DNA from 2 places in the Streptomyces sp. MAR4 CNX-425 genome. Region 2 is predicted to be linked to the other one. Evidence: predicted binding sites of a transcription regulator. Region 2 holds the regulator's gene; the other holds the start of a gene.
What was found. Region 2 encodes HspR, which represses chaperone genes until heat shock. Its sites were predicted from a motif close to TTGAGNNNNNNNNNCTCAA; they were not measured.
Positions count from the first base shown of each region.

Region 1 (14,417 bases), on a different contig from region 2:
CTGGTCGACGCCGACGTCGTACGGCAGCTTCGCGTCGCCCAGTTCGTGCTGTGCCGCGATCTTGCGGAGCAGCCGGGCGAGGGCGCGCTCCAGGTTCCGTACGCCCGCCTCGCGGGTGTATTCGCCGGCCAGCTTGCGCAGCGCGTCGTCCGCGACGGCGACCTCGCCGGTCTCCAGGCCCGCGCGCTCCAGCTGCCGGGGCAGCAGGTGGTCGCGGGCGATGGTGACCTTCTCGTCCTCGGTGTAGCCGTCGAGGCGGACGAGTTCCATCCGGTCGAGCAGCGCCTCGGGGATGGCTTCGAGGACGTTGGCGGTGGCGAGGAAGACCACGTCGGACAGGTCCAGCTCCACCTCCAGGTAGTGATCGCGGAACGTGTGGTTCTGCGCCGGGTCCAGGACTTCCAGCAGGGCCGCGGCCGGGTCGCCGCGGAAGTCGGAGCCGACCTTGTCGATCTCGTCGAGCAGCACGACCGGGTTCATGGACCCGGCCTCCTTGATGGCCCGTACGACCCGGCCGGGCAGCGCGCCGACGTAGGTGCGCCGGTGGCCGCGGATCTCCGCCTCGTCGCGGACGCCGCCGAGCGCGACCCGGACGAACTTGCGCCCCATGGCGCGCGCCACGGACTCGCCCAGCGACGTCTTGCCGACGCCGGGCGGGCCGACGAGCGCGAGCACGGCGCCGCCGCGCCGGCCGCCGACGAGGCCCAGGCCCCGGTCGGCGCGGCGCTTGCGCACCGCCAGGTACTCGGTGATGCGCTCCTTGACATCCTCCAGGCCCGCGTGGTCGGCGTCGAGGATCTCCTTGGCGCCGGTGATGTCGTACGCGTCCTCCGTGCGCTCGCTCCACGGCATCTCCAGGACGGTGTCGAGCCACGTCCTGATCCAGCCGCCCTCGGGCGAGGCGTCGGAGCTGCGCTCCAGCTTGTCGACCTCCTTCAGGGCCGCCTCGCGGACCTTCTCGGGCAGGTCGGCGGCCTCGACGCGGGCGCGGTAGTCGTCGGACTCGTCGCCTTCCGTGTCGCCGTCCAGCTCGCGCAGCTCCTTGCGCACGGCCTCCAGCTGGCGCCGCAGCAGGAATTCGCGCTGCTGCTTGTCGACGCCCTCCTGGACGTCCTTGGCGATGGACTCGGCGACGTCCTGCTCGGCGAGGTGGTCCTTGAGCCACTTGGTGGCCAGCTTCAGCCGGGCCACCGGGTCGGTGGTCTCCAGCAGCTCGACGCGCTGCTCGGCGGTGAGGAAGGGCGAGTAGCCGGAGTTGTCGGCGAGCTGGCCGACGTCGTCGATCTGCTGCACGCGGTCCACGACCTGCCAGGCGCCGCGCTTGCGCAGCCAGTCGGTCGCGAGGGCCTTGTACTCCTTCATCAGCTCGGCGACGGCGCCGGGAACCGGGTCGGGTACGGACTCCTCGACCTCCGTGCCCTCGACCCACAGCGCGGCGCCGGGGCCGGTGGTGCCGGCGCCGATACGGATCCGGGTGACGCCGCGGATCAGCGCGCCGGGGTCGCCGTCGGCCAGCCGGCCGACCTGCTCGACGCGGCCGAGGACACCGGTGCCCACGTAGGTGCCGTCGACCCGTGGAACGAGCAGGACCCGTGGTTTGCGTCCGCTGCCGCGCGCCGCGGCCTGGGCGGCCTCGACCGCCGCCCGCACCTCGCGGTCCGAGAGGTCGAGCGGGACGACCATGCCGGGGAGCACGACGTCCTGGTCGGCGGAATCGAGCGGCAGTACGGGCAGGGCCAGCGGCGTGTGCGAGTCGGACTCAGTAGCCATTGATCTCCCCTTCGGCATGCAAGTTGAGTTACATGGACTCAACCCGGAGGGGCGCCGTGGTGTTCCCGGCCGTCTGTTCGCTGTGAGCGATCGGGCAGGATGGGCCCATGAGCAGCGAGAACGACGCGGCGGCCACGTCGAACGCAGCGGTCACGGTGGAGCGCAGGTCCGGCCCGTACGGAGAGGTCGTGCTGCGGCGGCGCGGCGCGCACCACGAGATCATCGCGAACGGCGTCTTCCTCATGGATACCTCCGACGGCCGCTCGGAGCGAACCCTGGTCCGGGCCGCGGCGGCGGCCGTGCGGAGCGCCACCCCGGCCCCGGCGGTGCTGATCGGCGGGCTGGGGGTGGGCTTCTCGCTCGCCGAGGCGGCGGCGGACCCGCGCTGGGGGCGGATCACGGTGGTCGAGCGCGAGCCGGCGGTCATCGAGTGGCACACGGGCCCCGCCGCCGGCGGGAACGGCGCGCCCGCGCACCTCGCCCACCTCAGCGGCCCCGCCCTCGCCGACCCCCGCGTCGCGCTCGTCGAGGCCGACCTCCTCGACCACCTCACCACGGCCCCCCGGCGCTACGACGCCGTCTGCCTCGACATCGACAACGGCCCCGACTGGACCGTCACCGACGGCAACGCCGGCCTCTACGCCCCCGCCGGCCTCGCCGCCTGCCGCGACCGCCTCACCCCCGGCGGCGTCCTCGCCGTCTGGTCGGCCCGCCCCTCCGCCGCGTTCGAGGACGCCCTGCGCGCCGCCGGCTTCACTTCGGTGGGCACCGAGGAGATCCCGGTGCGGCGCGGCGTACCCGACGCCGTCCACCTCGGCGTCCGCCCGCCGGACAGACACCCGTAGCCGAGGCGCGTCACCTCCCCATACGCTGCTAGCTGAACGGGAGGGCCTACGGGGAACGAGACGGCGAGGGCCACGAACCATGGACAGACAAGCCCTGACCGGCCGCGCTGACCACGCGGCCGCGGTGACGCCCGGTGCCCAGCGCAGGGTGCTGGTCGTCGAGGACGACCCGACCATCGGGCAGGCGATAGCGGCGCGGCTGCGCGCCGAAGGCTTCCAGATACGCACGGCCGCGGACGGCCCGGCAGCGGTCGCGACCGCCGCGGAGTGGGTGCCCGACCTGCTCGTGCTCGACGTGATGCTGCCCGGCTTCGACGGGCTGGAGGTGTGCCGCCGGGTGCAGGCCCAGCGGCTCGTGCCGGTGCTGATGCTGACCGCGCGGGACGACGAGACCGACATGCTCGTCGGCCTCGGTGTCGGCGCCGACGACTACATGACCAAGCCCTTCTCCATGCGCGAGCTGGCCGCGCGGGTGCACGTGCTGCTGCGCCGCGTGGAGCGCGCCACGCTGGCGGCGGGCACCGCCCGGGACGACACGCTGCGCCTGGGCGAGCTGGAGATCGACCACACCGAGCGGCGGGTGCGGGTCGGCGGCGACGACGTACACCTGACGCCGACGGAGTTCGAGCTGCTGGCGTGCCTGGCGAACCAGCCGCGGGCGGTGCTCTCCCGAGAGCAGCTGCTGGTGGAGGTCTGGGAGTGGGAGGACGCCTCGGGGACGCGCACCGTCGACAGCCACATCAAGGCGCTGCGCCGCAAGATAGGCGCGGAGCGGATACGCACCGTCCACGGCGTCGGGTACGCGCTGGAGACCCCCGTCACATGACGACGGCGGACGGCGGCACGGAGCCCGGCTTCTGGCGGCGGGTGTGGGACGCGCTGCGCCCGCTGGACCCGCTGCGGTCGGTGAACGCCGCGCTGGGCGCGCTGGTCATCGGCTCGGTGGTGATCGCCACCGGGCTGGTGTGGGTGGCGATCCGCTCCTCCACGGAGGTGCGGCTGATCACGGTCTTCTCGCTCATCGCCTCGCTGCTGATCACGCAGTTCGTGGGCCAGCGGCTGACGTCGCCGCTGGGGCAGATGACGGCGGTCACCCGCGCCATGGCGCACGGCGACTACACCGCCCGGCTGGCCACCCGCCGCCGCGACGAGTTCGGCGAGCTGGCGCAGACGTTCAACCGCATGGCGGCCGACCTGCAGTCCGTCGACCGGCACCGCAAGGAGCTGGTCGCCAACGTCTCGCACGAGCTGCGCACCCCGATCGCCGCCCTGCGCGCGGTGCTGGAGAACGTCGTGGACGGCGTCTCCGAGGCCGACCCCGACACGATGCGTACGGCGCTGCGCCAGACCGAGCGGCTGGGGCGGCTGGTGGAGCAGCTGCTCGACCTGTCGCGGATCGACAGCGGGGTGGTGCCGCTGCGGCTGCGGCGGTTCTCGGTGGAGCCGTATCTCGCGGGGGTGCTCAAGGAGTCGCACTTCGGCAGCGGCGCCCACGGCGCGGCCGGCGCCCCGGAGGCCGCCGCCGACCCGGCCGGCTCCCCCGGCCCGCGGGGGCGCGGCGACGTACGGCTGCTGCTGGACGTGTGGCCGCCGGAGCTGGTCGTACGGGCCGATGCCGAGCGTCTGCACCAGGTGATGGCGAACCTCATCGACAACGCCGTGAAGCACAGCCCGCCGGGCGGCCGGGTCACCGTGCGGGCCCGCTCCGGTACGGAGCCGGACGGCCTGGAGGTGGAGGTGCTCGACGAGGGTCCCGGCATCCCGGCCGCCGAGCGGCACCGGGTCTTCGAGCGCTTCAACCGCGGCCGGGAGACCGGCGTGCCCGGCGGCCAGGGGGCGGACGGCGGCGGCACCGGCCTGGGGCTGGCCATCGCGCGCTGGGCGGTCGATCTGCACGGCGGCCGGATCGGGGTGGCCGAATCGCCCCGCGGCTGCCGGATCAGGCTCACTCTTCCGGGTTAACGCCCGTTCGTCACTTGACCTAGACTTGACCTTGGCCGAGCGTGGGAACGGACTCGCAACGGCGGCAGAGCAGCCGGTGAACGGCCCGGTACGGCGCCGGGACGCGGCGCCACCGCCCTGATGCCCCCATGCCGAACGCGGCCAAACTGATTCTTTTTCCCGCCAAAACCAGGGCCCAAACCACGTTCGCTTTGTGACTTGCGCGACCTCGGGCGGGTGCGGCCTGCACGTTCCAGCTCGGGGGGCGTAGCCTTGTTTTCCGCTGTCCATCACCTTGTGAAGCGGAAGAGGGCGGTTGCCGCCGTGTCGTCACAGTCCCCTAAGAGCAGCTCGTCGAGCGTCCGTACCGAAGAGCCGGGCCAGGGCCGGGACCCTGCCGCGGCGTTCGGTCCCAACGAGTGGCTCGTCGACGAGATCTATCAGCAGTACCTCCAGGACCCCAACTCCGTGGACCGGGCCTGGTGGGACTTCTTCGCCGACTACAAGCCCGGCGCCGCCGCCGGGAACCAGGGGGCGGCGACGACGGCGGCGCAGCCCGCCCCCGCCGCACCCCCGTCGCCGGACGGCAGGCAGGCCGCCGCCGCGCCGGCCCAGCCCGCGCCGGCCGCTCCCGCGGCCCCCGCCGCGCCGCAGCAGCCCGCCGCCCCGGCGGCGCCCGCCGACGGCCGGGCCGTGGCCAAGCCCGCGGCCAAGCCGGCCGCCGCGCCCGCGCAGCCGGCGGCCAGGCCCGCCGCCGCCCAGCCCGCCGCCGCGGCCCCCGCCGCCGGCCCCGAGCTGGTCACCCTGCGCGGCCCGGCCGCCGCCGTCGCCAAGAACATGAACGCCTCGCTGGAGCTGCCGACGGCCACCTCGGTCCGCGCGGTCCCGGTGAAGCTCCTCTTCGACAACCGCATCGTCATCAACAACCACCTGAAGCGCGCCCGCGGCGGGAAGGTCTCCTTCACCCACCTCATCGGGTACGCGATGGTCCAGGCGATGAAGCTGATGCCGTCGATGAACCACTCCTTCGCGGAGAAGGACGGCAAGCCCACCCTGGTCAAGCCCGAGCACGTCAACCTCGGCCTGGCCATCGACCTGGTCAAGCCCAACGGCGACCGCCAGCTCGTCGTCGCGGCCATCCGGAAGGCCGAGACGCTCAACTTCTTCGAGTTCTGGCAGGCGTACGAGGACATCGTCCGCCGCGCCCGCGCCAACAAGCTGACCATGGACGACTTCACCGGGGTGACGTGCTCGCTCACCAACCCCGGCGGCATCGGCACCGTGCACTCCGTGCCGCGGCTGATGCCCGGCCAGTCCATGATCCTCGGCGTCGGCGCGATGGACTACCCCGCCGAGTTCCAGGGCACCTCCCAGGACACCCTGAACAAGCTGGGCGTCTCCAAGGTGATGACGCTGACGTCCACGTACGACCACCGGGTCATCCAGGGCGCCGCCTCCGGCGAGTTCCTGCGGATCATGAACCAGCTGCTGCTGGGCGAGAACGACTTCTTCGACGAGGTCTTCAAGTCCCTGCGCATCCCGTACGAGCCCGTCCGCTGGCTCCGCGACATCGACGCCAGCCACGACGACGACGTCACCAAGGCCGCCCGGGTCTTCGACCTGATCCACTCCTACCGGGTCCGCGGCCACGTGATGGCCGACACCGACCCGCTGGAGTACAAGCAGCGCAAGCACCCCGACCTCGACGTCAACGAGCACGGCCTGACGCTCTGGGACCTGGAGCGGGAGTTCGCGGTCGGCGGCTTCTCCGGCAAGTCGATGATGAAGCTGCGCGACATCCTCGGCGTCCTGCGCGACTCGTACTGCCGCACCACCGGCATCGAGTACATGCACATCCAGGACCCGAAGGAGCGGAAGTGGATCCAGGAGCGCGTCGAGCGCCCGCATGACACCCCGGAGCGCGAGGAGCAGCTGCGCATCCTGCGCCGGCTGAACGCCGCGGAGGCGTTCGAGACGTTCCTGCAGACGAAGTACGTCGGCCAGAAGCGCTTCTCGCTGGAGGGCGGCGAGTCCGTCATCCCGCTGCTGGACGCGGTCATCGACGCCGCCGCCGAGTCCCGCCTCGACGAGGTCGTCATCGGCATGGCGCACCGCGGCCGGCTCAACGTGCTGGCGAACATCGTCGGCAAGTCGTACGCGCAGATCTTCCGCGAGTTCGAGGGCAACCTCGACCCGAAGTCGATGCACGGCTCCGGCGACGTGAAGTACCACCTGGGCACCGAGGGCACCTTCACAGGGCTGGACGGCGAGCAGATCAAGGTCTCGCTCACCGCCAACCCCTCCCATCTGGAGGCCGTCGACCCGGTGCTGGAGGGCGTGGTCCGCGCCAAGCAGGACATCATCGGCAAGGGCGGCACGGACTTCACCGTGCTGCCGCTGGCGCTGCACGGCGACGCCGCGTTCGCCGGGCAGGGCGTGGTCGCCGAGACGCTCAACATGTCGCAGCTGCGCGGCTACCGCTGCGGCGGCACGGTGCACGTCGTCATCAACAACCAGGTCGGCTTCACCGCCCCGCCGGAGTCCGCGCGCTCCTCGATGTACGCCACGGACGTGGCCCGCATGATCGAGGCGCCGATCTTCCACGTCAACGGCGACGACCCCGAGGCCGTCGTGCGCGTCGCACGGCTGGCCTTCGAGTACCGCCAGGCGTTCAACAAGGACGTGGTCATCGACCTCATCTGCTACCGCCGCCGCGGGCACAACGAGGGCGACAACCCGCAGTTCACCAACCCGCAGATGGTCGAGCTGATCGACAAGAAGCGCTCGGTGCGCAAGCTCTACACCGAGTCGCTGATCGGCCGCGGCGACATCACCATGGAAGAGGCCGAGCAGGCCCTCCAGGACTTCCAGGGCCAGCTGGAGAAGGTCTTCACCGAGGTGCGGGACGCCACCGAGACCCCGGCCCCGGCCGAGGTGCCGCCGCACGCGCTGCCCGGCTTCCCGGTCGCCATGGACACGGCCGTCTCCGAGGAGGTCGTCAAGCGGATCGCCGACTCCCAGGTCAGCCTCCCCGACCAGGTCTCGGTGCACCCGCGGCTGCTGCCGCAGCTCCAGCGCCGGGTCGCGATGGTCGAGGAGGACACGATCGACTGGGGCATGGGCGAGACGCTGGCGTTCGGCTCGCTGCTGATGGAGGGCACCCCGGTCCGGCTCTCCGGCCAGGACTCCCGGCGCGGCACGTTCGGCCAGCGGCACGCGGTGCTCGTCGACCAGAAGACCGGCGAGGACCACACCCCGCTGAACTACCTCGCCCCCGACCAGGCCCGCTACAACGTCTACGACTCGCTGCTCAGCGAGTACGCGGCCATGGGCTTCGAGTACGGCTACTCGCTGGCCCGCCCCGACTCCCTGGTGCTCTGGGAGGCGCAGTTCGGCGACTTCGTCAACGGCGCGCAGACCGTCGTCGACGAGTTCATCTCCTCCGCCGAGCAGAAGTGGGGCCAGTCCTCCGGCGTCGTGCTGCTGCTGCCGCACGGCTACGAGGGCCAGGGCCCGGACCACTCCTCGGCCCGTATCGAGCGGTTCATGCAGCTCTCCGCGCAGAACAACATGACCGTCGCGATGCCCTCGCTGCCGTCGAACTACTTCCACCTGCTGCGCTGGCAGGTCCACAACCCGCACCACAAGCCGCTGGTGGTCTTCACCCCGAAGTCGATGCTGCGGCTGAAGGCGGCGGCGTCGCGGACGGAGGAGTTCACCACCGGCGGCTTCCGCCCGGTCATCGGCGACGACTCCGTCGACCCGGCCGCGGTCCGCAAGGTCGTCTTCTGCTCCGGCAAGGTCTACTACGACCTCGACGCCGAGCGGCAGAAGCGCGGCGCCCAGGACACCGCGATCGTGCGGCTGGAGCGGCTGTACCCGCTGCCCGGTGCGGAGATCCAGGCAGAGCTGGCGCGCTACAGCGGCGCGGCGACGTTCGTCTGGGCCCAGGAGGAGCCGGCCAACCAGGGCGCCTGGCCGTACATCGCGCTCAACCTGGTCGACCACCTGGACCTGATCATCGGCTCCGGGCCGGTGCCGAACGCCGACCGGCTGCGCCGGGTCTCGCGCTCGTCGTCGTCCTCGCCGGCGGTCGGCTCGGCCAAGCGCCACCAGGCGGAGCACGCTCAGCTGATGGCGGAGGTCTTCGACCTCTGAGCCCTTCGCGGGGTACGGGCCCGGCCCGTACCCCGCAACGGCGAACGAGAAGGGCCCCGCGCGCGGGGGGCCCTTCTCGCGTGTCCGGGGGCCGCGTGTCCGGGGAAGGCGCCCGCGGCCTGGGCTCGCTCAGTTCGGCTGCGGCTCGAAGTCCCAGTACGGGCGCTCCCGGCGGCGCGACGCGAGGGTGTGCGGGTGGTCGGCGCCGAGGGTGTCGCTGAGGATCTGCATCGCCTCGCGCTCCACCTTCTTCGCCTCCTGCGCGCGCCGCAGCGACCGCAGGTCGTCCGCGAGCGCCATCATCGCCGAAAGCGCCATGGGGTGCCGGTCGCCGAGGACCTCCCGTACGGTGCCGAGCGTCTGCCGGCTCAGCTCTTCGGCGTGGTCCGGGGCCTCCAGCCGGTTGCGGGCGGCGGCCGCGTTGAGCGCGCAGCCCAGCGTCCACGGGTGCTCCGGGCCGACGGCGGCGGTCATGCGGGTGAGCGCCAGCTCCGCGATCTCGGAGGCGTCCTGCCAGTCGCCGGTGGGCCACAGGGCGAGCCCGACGTTGCCGAGGGTGCCGGCGGTGTACGGGTGCTGCTCGCCGAGCATCGCCTCGTACCGCCGGTTGACCGACTCGGCCAGCTCCCGGGCCCGGTGCAGGTCGCGGTGCTCGCGCAGGAAGGTGGCGTAGTCGGCCTCGACCATCAGGGTCTCGGGGTGCCGGGGGCCCTGGACCTGCGTGAACCGCTGGACCACGGACTCCATGAGGGTGTCGGCCTCGGTGAGCCGGCCCAGCCGCCGCAGGCACAGGGCGAGGTTGTGCTCGGCCCGCAGGGTCTGCGGGTTGTGCTCGCCCATGACCTGACGGTGCAGCGCGGCGTTGCGCTGCTGCCGGGAGTGGGCCTCCTCGTAGCGGCCGAGGAGGCGGAGCATCCAGGCGTAGCGGGTGCCGGAGGCCATGGTCTGGTGGTGCCGGGTGCGCAGCCGCCGCTCCCGCTCGACGAGCACCGCCCGGTGGATCTCCAGCGCGTCCTGGTACCGGCCGAGGAGGGCCAGGGCGAAGGCGAGGTTGCTGCGCCCGGACATCGCGCGCGGGTGGTCGGCGCCGAGGAGCGCGGCGTACTTCTGCCACACGTCGTCGAACGCCTCCCGCGCCGCCTCGTACTCCCCGAGGCCCAGCAGCGCGCCGCTGAGGCCGTTCCGGGCCTGGAGCAGATCGGGGTCCTCCGCGTCCCGTACCGGCGCGAGCACGTCGACCAGCCGCCGGCCGGCGGCCTCGGACTCGCGGTAGCGGCCGAGGTTGCGCAGCGCCTCGGCGTGCCGGTGCACCAGCGTGATCATCGAGCGGTGCGTGGGGTCGAGCCGGATGTTCCAGGGGGCGAGCGTCTGCTCGCACATCTTCAGCGCGGCGCGGTACTCGCCGCGCTGGAGGAGGTAGTCGATGCAGTGCAGGACGAGCTCCTGCACCGCCGGGTCGGCGCTCTCCATCGCGCCGGCCGGCTCCAGGTGCGGCAGCAGCTCGGCGTACCGCCCCCACTCCCGCGTGTCCGTGGGACGGCGGGGGTCGGCCGCGGCGAGGATCCGGCAGGCGGTCGCCGACATGGCCTCCCGCTCGTCCTCGGGCAGGTCGCTCTGCAGGAAGCGATGGTACAGACGGTGCATTTGGACCTTTTCGACCTCGGTCTCCGGCGAAGGGTCGGTGAGGTAGTCGATCGTGACGGCGGTGGACTCCGACAGCCGGCGCAGCGCGGAGTGCCAGCTGATCGGGTCGCTCGCCAGCTCCGCCAGATAGCCCGGCAGCTGGTCGCTGCGCTCGACGATCCGGGACACCGGGATGCTGTCCGGGGAGAAGAAGGCGAGCAGGTTGAGCATCGCGGCCGCCGCCGGGGCCTTCTCGCGCATCCCGTTCAGCGTTATCGACCAGCTGGTCAGAAAGCCCATCGGGTAGTCGGAGCCGATGCTGATGCCGACCTTGCCGGGCTCCTTCTCGCGCAGCAGCTCGATGTAGTCGGCGGGCGCCATCGTGCTGGAGTCGAGCCAGGCCGCGGTCTGGCTCAGCACCAGCGGCAGGTCCTGCACCGCCTCGGCCAGCCCGTCGGCCTCGTCCTCGGACAGCCGGGGGGCGCGCCGACGGGCGAAGGCGACGCTCTCCTCCCGGGTGAAGTGCGGGACCTCGATCTCCTGGGCGCCGCCGCTGACGGCCCAGTCCCGGGTGCGGGTGGTGATGAGCACGTGCCCGTCGCCCTCGGGGATGATGTCGTCGAGCAGCTCCATCTCGTCGGCGCTGTCGAAGACCAGCAGCCAGCGGCGGTACGGGCGGCCGGTGCGCAGCGCGTCGCGGACGCGGCGGACGCGGTCGCCGATGTTGCTGCCGACCGGCAGGTTGAGCCGTACGGACAGGTCGGCGAGCTGCTCGCGGGCCGTCATGCGGTAGTTGGCGTTGACGAACCAGACGACGTCGTAGTCGTTGCCGAAGCGGTGGGTGTACTCGATGGCGATCTGGCTCTTGCCGACGCCGGAGATGCCGGACAGCGCGATCCGGGCGCCCTGGCCGACGGCGCCGGAGGACAGGGTGCCGTGCAGCTGCTCCAGGATGTCGTCGCGGCCGGTGAAGCGGTAGTTGCGGCGGGGGGTGTTGAAGACCACGGGCGGGTCGTTGGGGAACCGCGGCGCGCGCTCGGGCTCGCGGTCCGGGCGCACCGGGGTGTCCGGGTCGATGCCCAGCCGGGTCAGCACCCGGCGGCGGGCCTCGACGGTGCCGAGGTCGCGGAGGTCCACGGGGGCCAGCGCCGCGGCCGCGCCCGGCATCCTGGTGGCCACGCTGGCGGCGGCGAACCGCTGCCCGTGCTGCGGGATGACCGTGCGCAGCGCCTCGTTCCACTCGTCCTCGTCGCGCGGGCCGAGCCCGAAGAACCAGTCGTCGAGCACCAGCAGGATGCGGTCCGGCGCCGCCAATAACCCCGACAGCTCGTCGGCCAGCGGGCGGCCGGGCGCGGGGCTCCAGCGCAGCATCGCGGTGGGGTGTCCGAGCAGCTCCAGCTGATGAGCGATCCAGGCCGCCCAGGGGCGGTTGAACCCCGCGTAACTGATGCTGATGGGCTCGGCCATACGACCGTCTCCCTCCGATTCGAGACGGGCCTTCTCCTGGCACAGTATCCCATCTGGTGGCCCGTCAGCTCACGCACGGCGGCTGCACTGGAAGGTCGTAGACCTTCCGCTGCGCGGTCACCGCGGTCGCCAGCCGGTGCGCCACGTGCCGGATGAGCCGCTCCAGGTCGGCGCAGTACACGGAGGGGTTGCGGAACCCCTCGCCGGCCCGGAAGCGGTGCGCGTAGTTGCCGCCGCCGCACACCTCGACGACCGCGCAGCGGCGGCACTGCGCGGACAGCGCCCGCAGCCCCAGCTGCCGGGCGGCGATGCCGGGGTGGTCCAGCGCCTCGTCGAAGGAGTTGCGGAAGACGTCGAGGCCGGTGCCCGCCGCGCCCTCGTACACCGACTTGAGCGAGTCGATCTGCTCGACGGCGCCGTCCGTCTCCACCACCACCGCCGTGACCGGCGACAGGCCCACGGCCTCCGTACCGCTCGGCCGGCCCAGCAGCAGCCCCAGGATCTCGGTGAACAGCCGCACCCGCGGCGACGGCCGGGGCAGGTCCCACCACAGGTCGAAGACCTCGCAGAGCCAGTCGCCGTACGGGGCCGGGCCGCGGCCCGGCGCGGCGGGCGGCGGCGCCGACCAGTTCGCGTGCGGCAGCAGGAAGTCGACGACCGGCGGCCGCAGGGCGCACAGCGAGTCCAGCACGGCGGCCGGCGAGGCGGTGACGTCGACCGTGCACAGGATGCCGCCGTGGCTGCCCGGGTGCCGGCTCAGCAGCCGGGCCGCGCGCTCCAGCGCGGGCCAGGCGGGGCGGCCGGCGTGGTCGACGCGGCGGGCGTTGAGCCCGGGCGTGCCGCCGTCGGCGCTCAGGCCCACCCGGATGCCGCCGGCGGCGAGCGTCGCCAGCGCGGACTCGGTGAGCAGCGTGCCGTTGGTCTGCACGCCGGCGACGAGGGTGCAGTCGGCCGGCAGCGCCGCGCGCACCAGCGCCGTCTGCCGGACCAGCGAGGCGGCGCCGGCGAGCAGCGGCTCGCCGCCGTGCAGCTCGACGCGGATGCGGCGCAGCCCGTGGGCGCGGACGTGCTCGGCGATGCGGCGGGCGGTGTGCCGGGTGACGGCCTCGGGCATCCGGGCGGGGCGGTCGCGCCAGCCGCTGTCGGCGCCGTGGTAGACGTAGCAGTAGGTGCACGACAGGTTGCAGCGGCTCTGCACCTTCAGGATGAACTGCCGGAACGGCACCGCCCGGACCCCGGTGGCGCGCAGCAGGTCGACGTCCAGCAGCCGGCCCGGCCAGGGCGCCTCCCGCTCCGCGCCCGTGCCTCCGTAGTCCATGCGGCTCCCCGGTCCCCCCCGAGTCCGGACGGTGACGACCCACCGCCCCTGAATGCATGGCGCACATGTCACCCGGGTGAAACCCGGTGGCAGCCCAACTGACTGTTTCTGTGCGTAATCTGCCGCGATCCGGCCGCCCGGCTTCGTCGGCGGGCTGTGTGCTTCCGTGCCGGTGTCGGCCGGCGTGTGCGCCGCGAGGTGCTGCCGTCGTCCTAATCGTCGTCGTCGGGGCCGTTGTCGAAGTAGGCGCCGGCATCATTGTCGGACGGCCAGTGACGGAGCAGGTGGGCGACGGCTCCCGCAAGCACCGGGGGCTCGCCGCGGGCGGCCACCGCGTACACGTCCACGTCGCCGAAGTCGGGGAGGCGGACGGACGGGCCTCGCGCCGACGGTGTCCCGTCCGGCGCCGCCGACAGGGGGTTCTCCACGCTGTTCTCCTCCGAAGGGTGTGAGAGTCCTTCCCCGAACAGTCGTGCAGTGAAACGGACCGGGGTCAGTCCTCGCCTTCGAGGGCGCGGATCTGCTCGCGGGTCAGCGCCGCGCCGGCGCTCTCCGTCTGCTCCGCGCGGTGCCACTGCTCCCAGGCGTCCCGGTACGCCCGGAGCGCCGCCGGCCGCCCCGCCGTGGGCTCCAGCATCTGGCCGCGCCGGTGGTGCGCGCGGGCGGCGTCGGCCGGGTCGCCGGCCCGTTCGGACAGCAGCGCGGCGCGCCGGTAGCAGTCCGCGGCCCGCTCCTGCCGCTGCCGGAACTCGGTGCGCAGGTCGATCAGCAGCTGTACGTCCCCCAGCTCCAGCCAGGCGTGGGCGCGTACCCGCGGCGGCGCCTCGTCCTCGCGCGCGGCGAGGTCGAGCACCCACTCCGCCTCGTACAGGTCGGTGCGGGTGCCGAAGGACTCGTAGCGCAGCCGCAGCGCCCGGCCGAAGAGCAACTGCCGCCGCGGCAGGTCCGGATGGCGCTGCGGCGTCTCCGCCAGCACCTCGCGCAGCACCGGCACCGCCCGCCCGCGCAGCTCCGGGTCGGCCGGGGTGAGCCGGGCGCGGCGCAGCAGCAGCTCGCCGTGCTCGGTCAGCACCTCCCCGTACAGCGCCGCCCCGGGCGGCAGCAGCCGCCGCGCGTCCGCCAGCCAGCCGTCGGCCTCGACCAGCAGCTCGCCGTCCCCGCCGCGGGCGAACTCCGCGACCCGCACCTGGGCTTTGCGGCGCAGGCTCTCGGCCTGCAACCGGTAGTCGTCGAGGGCGGCGGCGAGCCGGCCCGCCCGGTCCAGCGCGGCCAGCGCCCGGCCGGCGCCGGCGTCG
Region 1 covers NZ_JBMDLF010000008.1:248,763-263,179, reverse strand. The annotation lists gene lon (endopeptidase La) at 1-1,770, opposite strand, end outside; gene ACHZ99_RS23075 (spermidine synthase) at 1,878-2,615, shown strand; gene ACHZ99_RS23070 (response regulator transcription factor) at 2,695-3,441, shown strand; gene ACHZ99_RS23065 (HAMP domain-containing sensor histidine kinase) at 3,438-4,577, shown strand; gene ACHZ99_RS23060 (multifunctional oxoglutarate decarboxylase/oxoglutarate dehydrogenase thiamine pyrophosphate-binding subunit/dihydrolipoyllysine-residue succinyltransferase subunit) at 4,881-8,714, shown strand; gene fxsT (FxSxx-COOH system tetratricopeptide repeat protein) at 8,844-11,804, opposite strand; gene ACHZ99_RS23050 (FxsB family cyclophane-forming radical SAM/SPASM peptide maturase) at 11,869-13,122, opposite strand; gene ACHZ99_RS23045 (hypothetical protein) at 13,335-13,550, opposite strand; gene ACHZ99_RS23040 (SAV_2336 N-terminal domain-related protein) at 13,616-14,417, opposite strand, start outside.
Region 1: a site for HspR is predicted at 1,794-1,812, ahead of lon (endopeptidase La). Genes of this name have one in related genera too.

Region 2 (14,417 bases):
GACATCGACGCCAACGGCATCATGCACGTCGCCGCGAAGGACCTCGGCACCGGCAAGGAGCAGAAGATGACCGTCACCGGCGGCTCCGCGCTGCCGAAGGACGACATCGAGCGCATGATGCGCGACGCCGAGCAGTACGCCGAGGAGGACCACAAGCGCCGCGAGGCGGCCGAGACCCGCAACCAGGCGGAGCAGGTCGTCTACACCACCGAGAAGTTCCTCCAGGACAACGAGGACAAGGTCCCCGGCGACGTGAAGTCCGAGGTCGAGTCCGCGGTCGGCGACCTCAAGGAGGCGCTGAAGGGCGACGACACCGCCGCCATCCGGGAGGCGACCGAGAAGGCCGCCGCCACCAGCCAGAAGCTCGGCCAGGCGCTGTACGCCGACGCCCAGGCCGCCGGCGGCCCCGCCGGCGCCGAGGGCGCGCAGCAGGCGCAGGGCGACGCCCCGGGCGCCGCGGGCGACAGCTCCGGCCCCGCCGGCGGCGCCGATGACGACGTCGTCGACGCCGAGATCGTCGACGACGACAAGCCCAAGGACGGTGCCGCGTGACGGAGGAGACCCCGGGCTTCGAGGAGAAGCCCGACGTCCCCGACGACGCGGAGGCAGCGGAGGCACAGCCGGGCGGCCAGGCCGGCGCGGGCACCCCGCCCGCCGGCGCCCGGCGCGCCGACGGAGCCGGGCCGGGGTCGGGGGCCGCCGGGAGCGGGGACGCGAACAGCCCCCTGTCGGGCCGTCTGGACGAGGCCCGCAAGGCGCTCGACGAGCGGACGAAGGACCTGCAGCGGCTCCAGGCGGAGTACCAGAACTACCGCCGGCGGGTGGAGCGGGACCGGGTCGCGGTCAAGGAGATCGCGATCGCGAACCTGCTCACCGAGCTGCTGCCGGTGCTCGACGACATCGGCCGGGCCCGGGACCACGAGGAGCTGGTCGGCGGGTTCAAGTCGGTCGCCGAGTCGCTGGAGACCGTCGTCGCCAAGATGGGGCTCATGCAGTTCGGCAAGGAGGGCGAGCCCTTCGACCCGCTGATCCACGAGGCGCTGATGCACAGCTACTCGCCGGATGTCACCGAGACCACGTGCGTGCAGATTCTGCAGCCTGGGTATCGGATCGGCGAGCGGACGATCCGCCCCGCGCGGGTCGCCGTGGCGGAGCCGCAGCCGGGTGCGACGGTGTCGGGAGCGCAGGGAACGGACGACGCGGAGGACGGGAAGCAGGCCGACGCGGACGGCGGCGGGACGAAGTCCCCCGGCGCCGCGGACGCGGGCGGACCGGACGCCTCCGGGTCCGCGAAGGGCGGGTCCGCCGGGGAAGAAACGGACAGCGGTGGCCCGGACGAGGGGTGACGCCATAGCCGCCGCAGCCGTCACAGCCGCCGGAGCCGTCGCCGAGGGAGCCGAGGGCCGAGAGGAGGGACGCCGGGAGTGAGTACGAAGGACTTCATCGAGAAGGACTACTACAAGGTTCTCGGCGTCCCGAAGGACGCCACCGAGGCCGAGATCAAGAAGGCGTACCGCAAGCTCGCCCGGCAGTTCCACCCGGACGCCAACAAGGGCGACGCGGCGGCCGAGGAGCGCTTCAAGGAGGTCTCCGAGGCCAACGACGTACTCGGCGACCCCAAGCGGCGCAAGGAGTACGACGAGGCGCGCACGCTCTTCGGCAACGGCGGCTTCCGCCCGGGCCCCGGCGCGGGCGGCGGTTCGTTCAACTTCGACCTCGGCGACCTCTTCGGCGGCTCCGGCCCCGGCGGCGCCGGCGGCCCCGGCGGCCAGACGACCACCGGCGGCTTCGGCGGCGGCCTGGGCGACGTCTTCGGCGGGCTGTTCAACCGCGGCGGCGGCCGCACCCAGCCGCGCCGCGGCCAGGACATCGAGTCGGAGGTCACCCTCAGCTTCACGGAGGCCATCGAGGGCGCCACGGTGCCGCTGCGGATGTCGTCGTCGGCCCCCTGCAAGACGTGCGCCGGCACGGGCGACAAGAACGGCTCTCCGCGGGTCTGCCCGACCTGCGTGGGCACCGGTCAGGTCTCCCGCGGCGGCGGTGGCGGCTTCTCGCTCACCGACCCGTGCGTCGACTGCAAGGGCCGCGGGCTCATCGCCCAGGACCCCTGCGACGTCTGCAAGGGCAGCGGCCGCGCCAAGTCGTCCCGCACGATGCAGGTCCGCATCCCGGCCGGGGTGCAGGACGGGCAGCGGATACGGCTGCGCGGCAAGGGCGGCCCGGGCGAGCGCGGCGGACCGGGCGGCGACCTGTACGTCGTCGTCCACGTCGACGGCCACCCGGTCTTCGGCCGCAGGGGCGACAACCTGCTGGTGACGGTCCCCGTCACCTTCCCGGAGGCGGCCCTCGGCGCGGAGATCAAGGTGCCCACGCTCGGCGGCCCGCCGGTCACCCTGAAGCTGCCGCCGGGTACCCCCAACGGACGTACGATGCGCGCCCGCGGCAAGGGCGCCGTCCGCAAGGACGGCACGCGCGGGGACCTGCTCGTCACCGTCGAGGTGGCGGTGCCGAAGGAGACGGACGGCACGGCACGCGAGTCGCTGGAGTCGTACCGGGAGGCGACCGTGGGTGAAGACCCGCGCGCGGAGCTGTTCAAGGCCGCGAAGGGAGCTTGACGACGATGAACGGCAGGAACGGCGGCGGCGCCGGCGGCGCCCGCGGCCGCAACCCGTACGAGCTGACCGAGGAGACGCCGGTCTACGTCATCTCCGTGGCCGCCGAACTCTCCGGTCTGCACCCGCAGACCCTCCGCCAGTACGACCGCCTCGGCCTGGTCTCCCCGGACCGCACGGCCGGGCGCGGCCGGCGGTACTCGGCGCGGGACATCGCGCTGCTGCGGCAGGTGCAGACGCTGAGCCAGGAGGAGGGCGTCAACCTGGCCGGCATCAAGCGGATCATCGAGCTGGAGACGCAGGTCGCCGCGCTCCAGGCGAAGGTGGCGGAGCTGACGGACGCGGTGGAGGGCGCGGCGTCGGCGATGGCCCAGCGGGAGGCGCAGGTGCACGCGTCGTACCGGCGGGACCTGGTGCCGTACCAGCAGGTGCAGCAGACGAGCGCGCTGGTGGTGTGGAAGCCGAAGAAGAAGCGGGGCTGAGCCTGCGGCTCAGTCGGCGAGGTACGTGACCTCCACGTGGGGCGGGAGCCCGGCGTGGAGGTTTCGCATGTGGTCCCGCAGGGTGACCTGTTCCAGCAGGTCGAGTCCGGCGAGCGGGGAGAGGTCGAGCGGGCTCTCCGGGGGCAGGTCGAGCACGAGGTGGTCGAGCCGGGGGAAGAGCTGCGGGAGCCGGGCCAGGTCGCGCTCACCGGCGGGCCGGTCGTCGATCAGCCCGAGGAACCGGACACCCGGCAGCGCGGCGCCGGCGGGGGCGACCGCCAGCAGGTCCGGCCGGGACCGCAGGGCGTCGAGCCCCGGGAGCGCCGCCAGCGCCGCCCAGTCGTCCGCGGCGGCCTCGTGCCGCCAGCCGAGGTACACGTCGGTGAGCTTGGGGTGCCTGGCCAGGGGGCGAAGGCCGGAGGTGCGGGCGGTCAGCAGGTTGAGGCTCGTCAGCTCCGGCAGCGGCGGCAGCGTGCCGAGATCGAGCGGGTGCGTCCGGTCCGGCGACAGGGAGAGGAACTTCAGCCGCGGCAGTGCGGGGAGCAGTTCGGGGGTGCTGGCGCCCAGCTCCGGCACCCCGTCCAGGATCAGGTGGCGTACGGGCAGGTCGGCGAGGGCCGAGGCGTACCGCAGGCCGAGACACTCGGTGAGCCGCAGGTGGCCCAGCTCGTGCTGGCCGCGCAGGAAGTCCAGGTCCCCCAGCGCGTGCTGGTTGCGGATGATCAGCTCGGTGAGCCGGAACGTGGCGAGGGTTTCGCGCAGCTCGTACGGGTCGAGCGGGCCGCCGCGCACGTCGACCATCGGGCGCCCGCCGAGCCCGCGCAGGGCCCGCAGCTCGGCGTCGGAGGTGACGGTGAAGAACAGCCCGTCGGGGTCGAGGCGGTCGATGACCTCGTGCGCGTACTCCTCGGTGTCGAACCGGTGCCAGGCCCAGGCGAGTTGCCGGCGGACCGCCAGCGAGGGGTGCGTGGCGTAGCGGGCGAGGAACGGGACGGCGCGCTCCGAGTCCACGTGGCTGGCGGCGACCGTGACGAGGTCCGGGACGTCCGTCTCCTCCGGGCCCGGCAGCAGGTCCAGCACCAGCGGGCCGCCGACCGCGCCCAGCGCCCGGGCCTCCACCGTCGTCGCCGGCGGGATCAGCCCCTCCGTCTCCCGCTCCACCGCCTCCCGGACCGCCGGGGCCAGCTCCGCCGCCTGCTCCAGGCACGCCGCCGCCAGCAGCCGGATACGTACCCCCTCCCGCGCCTGCGCCGCCTTCAGCAGCTCCCGCAGGATCTCCTCGCGCTCGCGCGGGCGCCCCTGCGCCACCGCCATGCGGATGACGTCCTCCCACTGGTCGTCCGCCGCGTGGGCCGCCAGCACGCCGATGTCGCCCTCCTCCACCGCTGCCCGCGCACCCAGGTAGTCCTGGAACGTGCGGTGGACGAAGTCGACCGCGTCCGGTCCCGGTTCGCGGAGGAGGCCGCTGCGGTCGCGGAAGTGCTCCAGCACGGCCGCCGCGTCGCCGAGTGCGGCGATCTCCGGGACGGCCGGGAGGGCGGCGGCGACGATGGACTCGGCGCGGGGGCGGTCCAGCTCCGTACGGCCGTTGCGGATGAGCCAGTACGCGAGGCGCTGGAGCACCTGTAGTTGAGGTTCCTCGCGGAGGTCGGGGACGGCCATGTCGCGTTCGCGGTCGCGGCGGGTGAGCAGCATCGACAGGGCGGCCTCGTACAGCTCCTTGCGCCCGCGCGGGAGGTAGCCGCGGCGGGCGCGGTTCAGGGCGCACATCAGGCCGCACATGAGCGGGTTGGTGGCGAGGCGGCCGAGGTCGGAGGTGTGCCGTACGGCGGCGGCGAGCTGCTGTTCGTACGCCGCCAGTTGGGCGTCGTCCGCCGCCGGGTCGCCGGTGCGTACGGCCTCGTGCCAGCGGGTGATGAAGCGGGCGAGGTCCGCCGGGCGCATCGGGGCGAGGGTCAGCTCGGTGAAGCCCTCGGCGGCGAGCCAGTCCTCGCCGACCGCGGAGGGGCGGGAGGTGACGAGCCAGCGGTTGCCGGGGAAGGCGTCGGCGAGGTCGGAGAGCCAGCCGCGGGCGCGGGCGCGCTCCGTGTGGGGGACCTCGTCGATGCCGTCGACGAGGAGCAGGCCGCGGCCGGCGGTGAGCACGCGGTGCTCCCAGCCGTCCGGCTGGGCGCCGGCGAGGGGGCTGCCGGTGGCGGCGAGGAAGTCGCGGGGCGGGGGGAGGCGCTGCCCGTGCCGGGTGAGGGTGCGGAGGGGCAGGACGAAGGGCACGCGGCCGGTGAGGTAGCCCATGCCGTCCGCCGCAGGGGCGTCGGGGCGGGCGGCGGAGAGGGCGAGCCACTGCACGAGGGTGGTCTTGCCGGAGCCGGCGGCGCCGCGCAGGAGGACGCGCTCGTGGGTGGCGAGGGCCTGGTCGGCGGGGATGGCGGGCTCGGGGAGGGGGTTGCTGTCGTCGAGGAGGCCGAAGTCTTGCCAGCTCCCGATGCCGCTGTTCCGGAGCGGCTCGTGCGACGGGGACCCCGACGCCTCCAGCCGCAGGTACGCCACGTCCAGCGGCCACTTCGCGGGGGAGTCGGCGAGGTCGGCGCCGTAGATGGTGAGCTTGCCGTGCTTGCGGGCCACGTACGCGAAGTAGTCGCGCTCGAAGGCCGCGTCGCGGGCGTCGGGGAGGGGCGTGCGGGCGATCAGGGCGTCGAGGCGGGCGGCCTGGTCCGCCTGGCGGCGGGACTGCTCCACGAGGGTGCGGGGGACGAAGGTGGAGCGCTGGGTGAAGAAGTGGAGGATGTGCAGGCAGGCGGTGTCGAGGAGGGCGTCGTGGAAGGCGGCGGCGTCGGTGGACAGTTCGCGGGCGGGGTCGCCGCCGGTGCTCCGCGCCGCCGTGCGGCGCAGCCGCCGGGCGAGGGCCTCGTGGCCGAGCTGGACGGCCTGGACGTCGTCGAGGTCGAGGTCGCCGAGGGCGGTGAGGCTGCGGGCGAGCGCGTCGGCGACGGCGCGTACCTCGTCGTCGGCGACGGGCGCTTCACGGCGGCCCCGGCCCCGGCCGCCGGGCCCGCCGTCGCCGGGGAGCGCGCGCCGTACGAGCGTCTCCGCGAGCTTCCGCAGACCCGCCTCGTCCAACTCCCGCCGCTCGCCCCGGAACGACACCAGCGCCGCCATCCGCACCGGCCGCCCCGCCAGCCCCGCCCCGGGCCCCTCGCTGCGGAAGAGCCGCCGGACGAGGGGCGCGGCGACGGCGGCGGCGAGCCGCGCGCCGACGGCTGTGGGTTCCATGCGGCCGACGATATAGCGGGGGGCGGGGCGTCACCCGCGGTGTTCGCCGAAGATCCGGTTCGCTCGGATATGTACCCCCTCATCATCATGAATTTCATGAAGATGATGCTGGGTTCGGGTGGAGTTGATACGGACGGTGAGCCAATGTTCTGTTCACGGACGGGGGAGAGGACGCCGAACGTAAGTCGCGTACGGCCCATTTGGTCCGGGAGTCAATACAAGTGAGGTCCCAGGGTTCGGTCAACACGGCGCGAGAAGCTCCACCGGTCGGTCTCGCGCTGCTCTCCGAGAGAGAACGACAGGTGCTGCTGCTGCTCGCCGACGGTCCGACCAACCGCCGGCTGGCATCGCAGCTGGGGGTGGCGGAGCGTACGGTACGGGCCCATCTGACGAACATCTGCCGCAAGCTGAACGTGGAGTCCAGGGTGCAGGCCGCGCTGGTCGGCGACCGCAACCGGCGGGAGCTCCTGCCGGACGTGGTGGACACGGGCCGGGTTGCCGTAAGAGGCAATAGAAGGTGTCCGACAGCTCGTGAATGATGAGGGCGAGTGCCATGGATGCTCTGTCGGCGCGACCTGCCTCGTCGCCCGCGGACGCCTGCGGCACCCCTCGGGCGGAGCGCTGGTGTGTTCGCTTCCCGGCCTCATACACACCAGCGACTCCGTTCCCTCCGCCGGCGGCCGCCGGCGGCCGCGGTCAGGAGCCGTCGATCATGCCGGAGCGGGCGAGCAGGTAGCCGAGCTGGGTACGGCTGTCGCTGCCGAACGCGGCGGCCAGCTTGGCGATGTGGGCGCGGCAGGTGCGGACGTTCATGCCGAGGCGGCGGGCGATGGCCTCGTCGAGGTGGCCCTCGACGAGGAGCCGCGCGATCTTCAGCTGGACGTTCGTGATCCCCTCCGGCGCCCCCGGGACGTCGATCTCCTCGCCCCAGGGTGTCGCGGTGCGCCAGAAGTGGTCGAACGTGGCCGCGAGATACCAGACCACGCCGCGATGACGAACCTCAAGGGCCACCGTGCGGTCGGCCCGCGCGGGAATGAAGGCGACCTCCCGGTCGATGATGATGGCCCGCTCGATGTTCTCCTCAAGGGTGCGGACGTCCAGGCCGGTGTGCTGCATCCGTGCCATGTAGTCCAGCGCCTGCGGGGTGTGCCGGGCGGTGTGGCTGTACAGGCTGCGCACGCGCACTCCCCGTTCGACCAGCGGCAGTACGCGCTGGACGGCCGCCTCGTACACCCAGGCCGGCCGCTGGCCCATCGGCTGGGCGGTGAGCAGCTCTTCGGTGCACTCCGCGAGGGCCCGTACCAGCTCCGCGTCTATCCGCTCCTTTCCCTCCCAGACCGTGATCGAGGGGGCTGCGGCCGTGCCGGAGTCGGACGGTGTGGACTGACCGAGAGAGCCGGCGAGCGTCAGGGCGAGGTCCCGGTAGCCGCCTATCTCTTCCGTCACGAGCGCGAAGAGCTGCCCCATGGCCTCTGCCGGCGGTGCCGGAACGAGCCAGTCGCCGTCGGGGCGGAGGAGACCGGACTCGACGAGGCAGGGGGCCGTTGCGCCCGCCGCTGCCGTCACGCGGCCGGACTGCAGCGCCTTGGCATAGACGAGCCGTCCGGTCTCGCAGATGCGCGGGGCGGGGTGCGGGGAGTGTCCCATGCCTCAGACCTCCTCCAGCATGCCGGAGCGGGCGAGGAGGTAGCCGAGCTGGGTGCGGCTGTCGCTGCCGAACGCGGCGGCCAGCTTGGCGATGTGGGCGCGGCAGGTGCGGACGTTCATGCCGAGGCGGCGGGCGATGGCCTCGTCGAGTTGGCCCTCGACGAGGAGCTGCGCGATCTTCTGCTGGACGCCCGTGACGCCCGGCGGGGTGTCCCGGTACGGCACCGGGTGGCCCCACGGGACGGCGATCTGCCAGAACCGTTCGAAGACGCAGACCAGGAACCAGACCAGGCCCGGGTGCCGGATCTCCAGTGCCGCCTCGCGGTCGGGCTGCACGGGTACGAACGCGACGGCACGGTCGATGATGAGGAGTCTCTCCGGGGTCTCCTCCATGGTGCGCACCTCCAGGCCGGTGTCCTTGAGGCGGTCCAGGTACGCGAGCGTGGCCGGATGGTGCCGGTAGGTGTGGTTGTACAGCGTCCGCTGCGTGATTCCGCGTTCGTGCAGCTCCCGGACGCGCTCGGCGGCCGCGCGGATGGTCTCCTCGGTGCGGTTGGTGCGGCCGCTCGCGGGCTGGATCGCGAGGAACTCCTCCGCCCCTTCGTCGAGCGCGCGCAGCAGCGCCGCCTCGATCCGGTCCTTGCCCTTCCAGAGGGTGAGCAGGGACGGAGCCGTCTCCTCGGGGGTGAACGCGGTGAGCTGCTCGACCGTGCCCGCCAGCGCGGCGGCGAACCGCCGGTACTCGGACAGCTCCCGCTCCAGCGGCCGGATGAGGCCGGCGACCGCCTCGGACGGCGGTGCGGGCACGAGCCACTGGGGCTCGCCGGGGTCGGGGCGCAGGAGCCCGGTGTCGATCAGGCAGGGTGCGCTTCCGGTGGCCTCGTGGGAGAGCAGGCCGGCGCGTAAGGCGGAGGTGTAGAGCTTTCTGCCCACGTCGCAGAGGGCGGTTTCAGGGTGGGGGTGCTCCATGCTGCCAGGTCTCCTTGAGTGTGCTGGAGCGGTCGGCGGGGACGTGACTGCTCGGAGCTAGGACACCGAAAGCGGCGGCGTATGTGACATACGGGCGTCGGGCGGGGGTGTGCGCCGTCACGTCACGCCTCGTCGAGGATTCCGGAGCGGGCGATGAGATAGCCCAGTTGGGCGCGGCTGTTGCTGCCCAGGGCGGAAGCGAGGGCGGCGATGTGGGCGCGGCAGGTGCGGACGTTCATGCCCAGGCGGCGGGCGATGTTCTGGTCGAGGTGGCCTTCGACGAGGAGGCGGGCGATGCTGCGCTGCACTCCGGTGATGCCCGCGTGGGTGACCTCGGTGTACGCCGCCTCCTCCATCGGTGTGGCCAGTTGCCAGAACTGCTCGAAGACGCCCACGAGGTAGGCGACGACCCCCGGGTGCCGGAGTTCCAGTGCGACGTGGCGGTCCGGCTGGGCGGGGACGAAGGCCACCTTGCGGTCGATGATGATCATTCGCTCGACGATCTCTTCGAGTGTCCTGACCTCGACGCGCTGCGGACCGACGAACCGAAGGTAGGCCAACGTCATCGGGGCCTCTCGCGCCGCGTGCTGGTACAGGCTGCGCATCCGTACACCGCGCTCGACGAGGGGCCGCACCCGGCGCAGGGCTTCGCCGAGGGCCCGGGCGCCGCGCGAGGACGCCTCGGGTTGGATGGTGAGCAGTTCGGAGAAGCATTCGCTGACGGCCTGGTCCAGTGCCGTGTTGATCGTGCCGAGGCCGTCGAGAACGGTGAGGGGAGAGGAGACCGAGGCTGCTTCCGCGCTGATCTCGATGAACGGTCCGAAGGATTCGGCCAGGTCCGCCGCCTCCTGCTGCCTTTCTCTGATGTCCTGCTCGTGGTTGAGCATGAGCTGGGTCATGGCGTCGGATGCGGGGACGGGGAGTAGCCACTGCCGGTCGTCGGGGTCGGGCTGGAGCAGGGCGAGGTCGGTCAGGCATGGCACGGACTGGACCGCTGACCGGGCGACGCGGCCGGCGTTGAGCGCGTCGGTGTAGAGGGTCTGGGCCTCCGGGCACGGCTCGTCGGGCCGGTGGGGGTGTTCGTGCCTGCGGGACATCTCAGTACTCTCCGGGGGCGTCCGTGATCAGGGTCGGTCGAGAATGCCGGAGCGGGCGATGAGGTAACCGAGTTGGGCTCGCCCGTTGCTGCCGAGTGCGGTGGCGAGTTTGGCGATGTGACCGCGGCAGGTACGGACGTTCATGCCGAGTCGGTCGGCGATGACCTCGTCCACGTGGCCTTCGACGAGCAGTTTGGCGATGCTTCGCTGCACGCCGGTGACGCCGTCGGGCTCTGTGTGTTCGTACTGCACCTCCTCCTCCAGAGGAGTGGCGTGCAGCCAGAGGTGTTCGAAGAGGCCGATGAGGTAGGCGACGAGGCCGGGGTGGCGTACCTCCAGGGCGGCGTGCCGGTTGAACATCACAGGGCGGTCGCGCTGCGCGGGGATGAAGGCGACCTTCCGGTCGATGATGATCAGCCGGTCGACCAACTCCTCCAGGGTCCGCAGCTCCATGTGTTCCGAGCCGACACGTTCCTGGTAGGCCAGCAAGCCGTAGCTGTGCCGGGCGGTGTGCTGGTAGAGGCTTCGTATGTGAACGCCGCGGTCGATCAGGGGGCGTACCCGATCGACCGCGCGGTTCAGCAGGTCCGCGGGACGTCTCCCGCCGGGCTGTACTGTCAGGAGTTCCTCTGCGCACGCCTGGGTGGCCCGGCCGATGGTCGCGTCGATGTGGTCGACGCCCTCCAGTTCCGTGATGACGCGACTGACCTTAGGGTGCTCTTCACTGATGGCGAGGAACGGTTCGAACGCGCCGGCCAGGGCAAGGGTCTGCTTTCTGCGCTCAAGAATCTCCCGTTCGAGAGGGTGCTCAAGTCGCGCCAGCACTGCGGACGGTGGGGCGGGACGGAGCTGCTGCGGATCGTCGGGGTCCGGGTGGAGAAGCCTGAGGTCCATCAGGCACGGTGCGCTCTCTCCTTCGGATCGGGCGACACGGCCGGCTCGGAGCGCCCTGGCGTACAGCTCTGCACCCTCCTCGCACAGGTCCAAGTATCCATGCGAATGGTCTGATTCGCCACGCTTAACGCTCATTTATCCGTCCCACAGGAAGCTGTGATTCAGGAACATGATGCAATGCGAAGGTGGTGAACGGCTCCTACGTGCGGCACCTTCTTCACAGGGAAGCGATGTGAGGGAGGCCGGGACTCCCATGAGGGCGTTGATTCGTTGGGCTGTCGCGCTTGCTGTAGCGGTTTCGGTAGGCGTGGCGGTCGACTCTCAGGCCGGGCTGCAGGCCGGCGAGCTGGGGAATGAGTCTTCAGCGGCGCCGCCGGCGGCACAGCAGGACCCCATATGGAGTTGAACCTGAACGAGGTGTAGGTAAGCCAGACAACTTAGACGCAGGTGAAGGGATGAATTCAGACGACCGCCGAAAGATGGAGAACCAGTGGCTCTCCATCGATCTCGCTACGGCGGTTCCCCACCCCGGGGACAGGATGACGGTGGCCCTGCTGGGCGAGCCGATCACCATCCTTCGCGACCGGGGCGGGAGCGTCAGGGCCTTCCGCCGGAGGCCAGGACGGTATGTACGCTGCGTGGTGCGCTGCGGCGTGATCTTCGTCAACCTTGGCGAAGAGGATCACGTCCCCGTAGCAGCCGACTGCGTACCAAATAGCGAGAGCATCACCCCCCACTGTGCCTGACCGGGCGGTATCCCCCGTGTCCAGATCGCCCGAGGGCACACCAGCGGTGCCATCGCGGACGCAACCCCGCGATGGCACCGCTTTTGCGTGTCCGGACGCGCATGCTGGGGGTCGGTGACCGGGCTTCGGTGGCCCGGCTTCGGTGACCCGCGCCCGGCGCTCGGTGCCCGGCCGGGGTTGAGTGGAGTAGACTCAACTTAGCTTACGTCGCCTCAGGCACGCCGAGCGCGGGCCGAGGCGCCGAGGCGCATCCCGATACCGGCACCCCGGCAAGGAGGGGCACACAGCAGTGGACGCGGAGCTGACCAACAAGAGCCAGGAAGCGATCGCCGGCGCCAACAGCCGCGCCGTATCCGGCGGGCACCCGGACATCACCCCCGCCCACCTGCTGCTCGCGCTGCTGGACGTGGCGGACAACGAGAACCTCCAGGACCTGCTCGCCGCCGTCGACGCCGACCAGGCCGCCGTGCGGTCCGGGGCCGAGGCGCTGCTCGGCGGGCTGCCCAGCGTGCAGGGGGCCACGGTGTCGCCGCCGCAGGCGAACCGGGAGCTGCTGGCCGCCGTGCGGGACGCCACCGAGCGGGCGAGGAAGCTCGGTGACCAGTACGTGTCGACCGAGCACCTGCTCATCGGGGTCGCCGCCGAGGGCGGGGCGGCCAAGGACCTGCTGAAGGAGCAGGGCGCGAGCGCCAAGGCGCTCGTGCAGGCCTTCGAGAAGATCCGCGGCGACCGGCGCGTGACCACGAAGAACCCCGAGAGCACGTACCAGGCGCTCGGCAAGTTCGGCACGGACCTGACCGCCGCCGCCCGCGACGGCAAGCTGGACCCGGTCATCGGGCGGGACCAGGAGATCCGGCGCGTCGTGCAGGTGCTCTCCCGGCGTACGAAGAACAACCCCGTCCTCATCGGCGAGCCCGGCGTCGGCAAGACCGCCGTCGTCGAGGGGCTGGCGCAGCGGATCGTGAAGGGCGACGTGCCGGAGAGCCTGAAGAACAAGCGGCTCGTCGCGCTCGACCTCGGCGCCATGGTGGCCGGGGCGAAGTACCGGGGCGAGTTCGAGGAGCGGCTGAAGACCGTGCTCGCCGAGATCCGGGAGAGCGACGGCCAGGTCATCACGTTCATCGACGAGCTGCACACCGTCGTCGGCGCCGGCGCGGGCGGCGAGTCCGCCATGGACGCCGGCAACATGCTCAAGCCCATGCTCGCGCGCGGCGAGCTGCGCATGGTGGGCGCCACAACCCTCGACGAGTACCGCGAGCGGATCGAGAAGGACGCCGCCCTGGAGCGCCGCTTCCAGCAGGTGCTGGTCGCCGAGCCCACCGTCGAGGACACCATCGCCATCCTCCGCGGCCTCAAGGGGCGCTACGAGGCCCACCACAAGGTCGTCATCGCCGACTCCGCGCTCGTCGGCGCCGCCACCCTCTCCGACCGGTACATCACCTCCCGCTTCCTCCCCGACAAGGCCATCGACCTCGTCGACGAGGCCGCCTCCCGGCTCCGTATGGAGATCGACTCGTCTCCTACCGAGATCGACGAGCTGCAGCGCGCCGTCGACCGCCTCCGCATGGAGGAGCTGGCGCTGAAGAACGAGTCCGACGTCGCCTCCCGCGAGCGCCTGGAGCGGTTGCAGCGCGACCTCGCGGACAAGGAGGAGGAGCTGCGCGGCCTCACCGCCCGCTGGGAGAAGGAGAAGCAGGGCCTCAACCGGGTCGGCGAGCTGAAGGAGCGGCTCGACGAGCTGCGCGGCACCGCCGAGCGGGCGCAGCGCGACGGCGACTTCGACACCGCCTCCAAGCTCCTCTACGGCGAACTGCCCGCCCTGGAGCGCGAGCTGGAGGAGGCGTCCGCGGCGGAGGAGGAGGTCAAGCGGGACACGATGGTCAAGGAGGAGGTGGCCTCCGACGACATCGCCGACGTCATCTCCTCCTGGACCGGCATCCCCGCCGGCCGGCTGCTGGAGGGCGAGACACAGAAGCTGCTGCGCATGGAGGAGGAGCTGGGCCGCCGGCTCATCGGCCAGGACGAGGCCGTACGGGCCGTCTCCGACGCCGTGCGCCGCAGCCGCGCCGGCATCGCCGACCCCAACCGGCCGACGGGCTCGTTCCTCTTCCTCGGCCCCACGGGCGTCGGCAAGACCGAGCTGGCCAAGGCGCTGGCCGACTTCCTCTTCGACGACGAGCGGGCCATGGTCCGCATCGACATGAGCGAGTACGGCGAGAAGCACGCCGTGTCGCGGCTGGTGGGCGCCCCGCCCGGCTACGTCGGGTACGAGGAGGGCGGGCAGCTCACCGAGGCCGTGCGGCGGCGCCCGTACTCGGTGATCCTGCTGGACGAGATCGAGAAGGCGCACAACGAGGTCTTCGACATCCTGTTGCAGGTGCTGGACGACGGCCGGCTGACGGACGGCCAGGGCCGGACCGTCGACTTCCGCAACACCATCCTCATCCTCACCTCCAACCTCGGCTCCACCTTCCTCGTCGACCCGATGATCAAGGACGAGCAGAAGCGGGAGGGGGTGCTGGAGACCGTACGGAAGGTCTTCCGGCCCGAGTTCCTCAACCGGCTCGACGACCTCGTCGTCTTCCACGCCCTCGGCGGCGACCAGCTCAAGCGCATCGCCGGCATCCAGATCGGCCATCTGCAGGACCGGCTCGCCGAGCGCCGGCTCACGCTGGAGGTCAGCGACGCGGCGCTGGCGTG
Region 2 covers NZ_JBMDLF010000003.1:587,774-602,190, reverse strand. The annotation lists gene dnaK (molecular chaperone DnaK) at 1-552, shown strand, start outside; gene grpE (nucleotide exchange factor GrpE) at 549-1,346, shown strand; gene dnaJ (molecular chaperone DnaJ) at 1,425-2,615, shown strand; gene ACHZ99_RS12400 (heat shock protein transcriptional repressor HspR) at 2,621-3,094, shown strand; gene ACHZ99_RS12395 (NACHT domain-containing protein) at 3,104-6,364, opposite strand; gene ACHZ99_RS12390 (helix-turn-helix domain-containing protein) at 6,586-6,903, shown strand; gene ACHZ99_RS12385 (helix-turn-helix transcriptional regulator) at 7,061-8,011, opposite strand; gene ACHZ99_RS12380 (helix-turn-helix transcriptional regulator) at 8,015-8,980, opposite strand; gene ACHZ99_RS12375 (helix-turn-helix transcriptional regulator) at 9,103-10,077, opposite strand; gene ACHZ99_RS12370 (hypothetical protein) at 10,105-11,106, opposite strand; gene clpB (ATP-dependent chaperone ClpB) at 12,007-14,417, shown strand, end outside.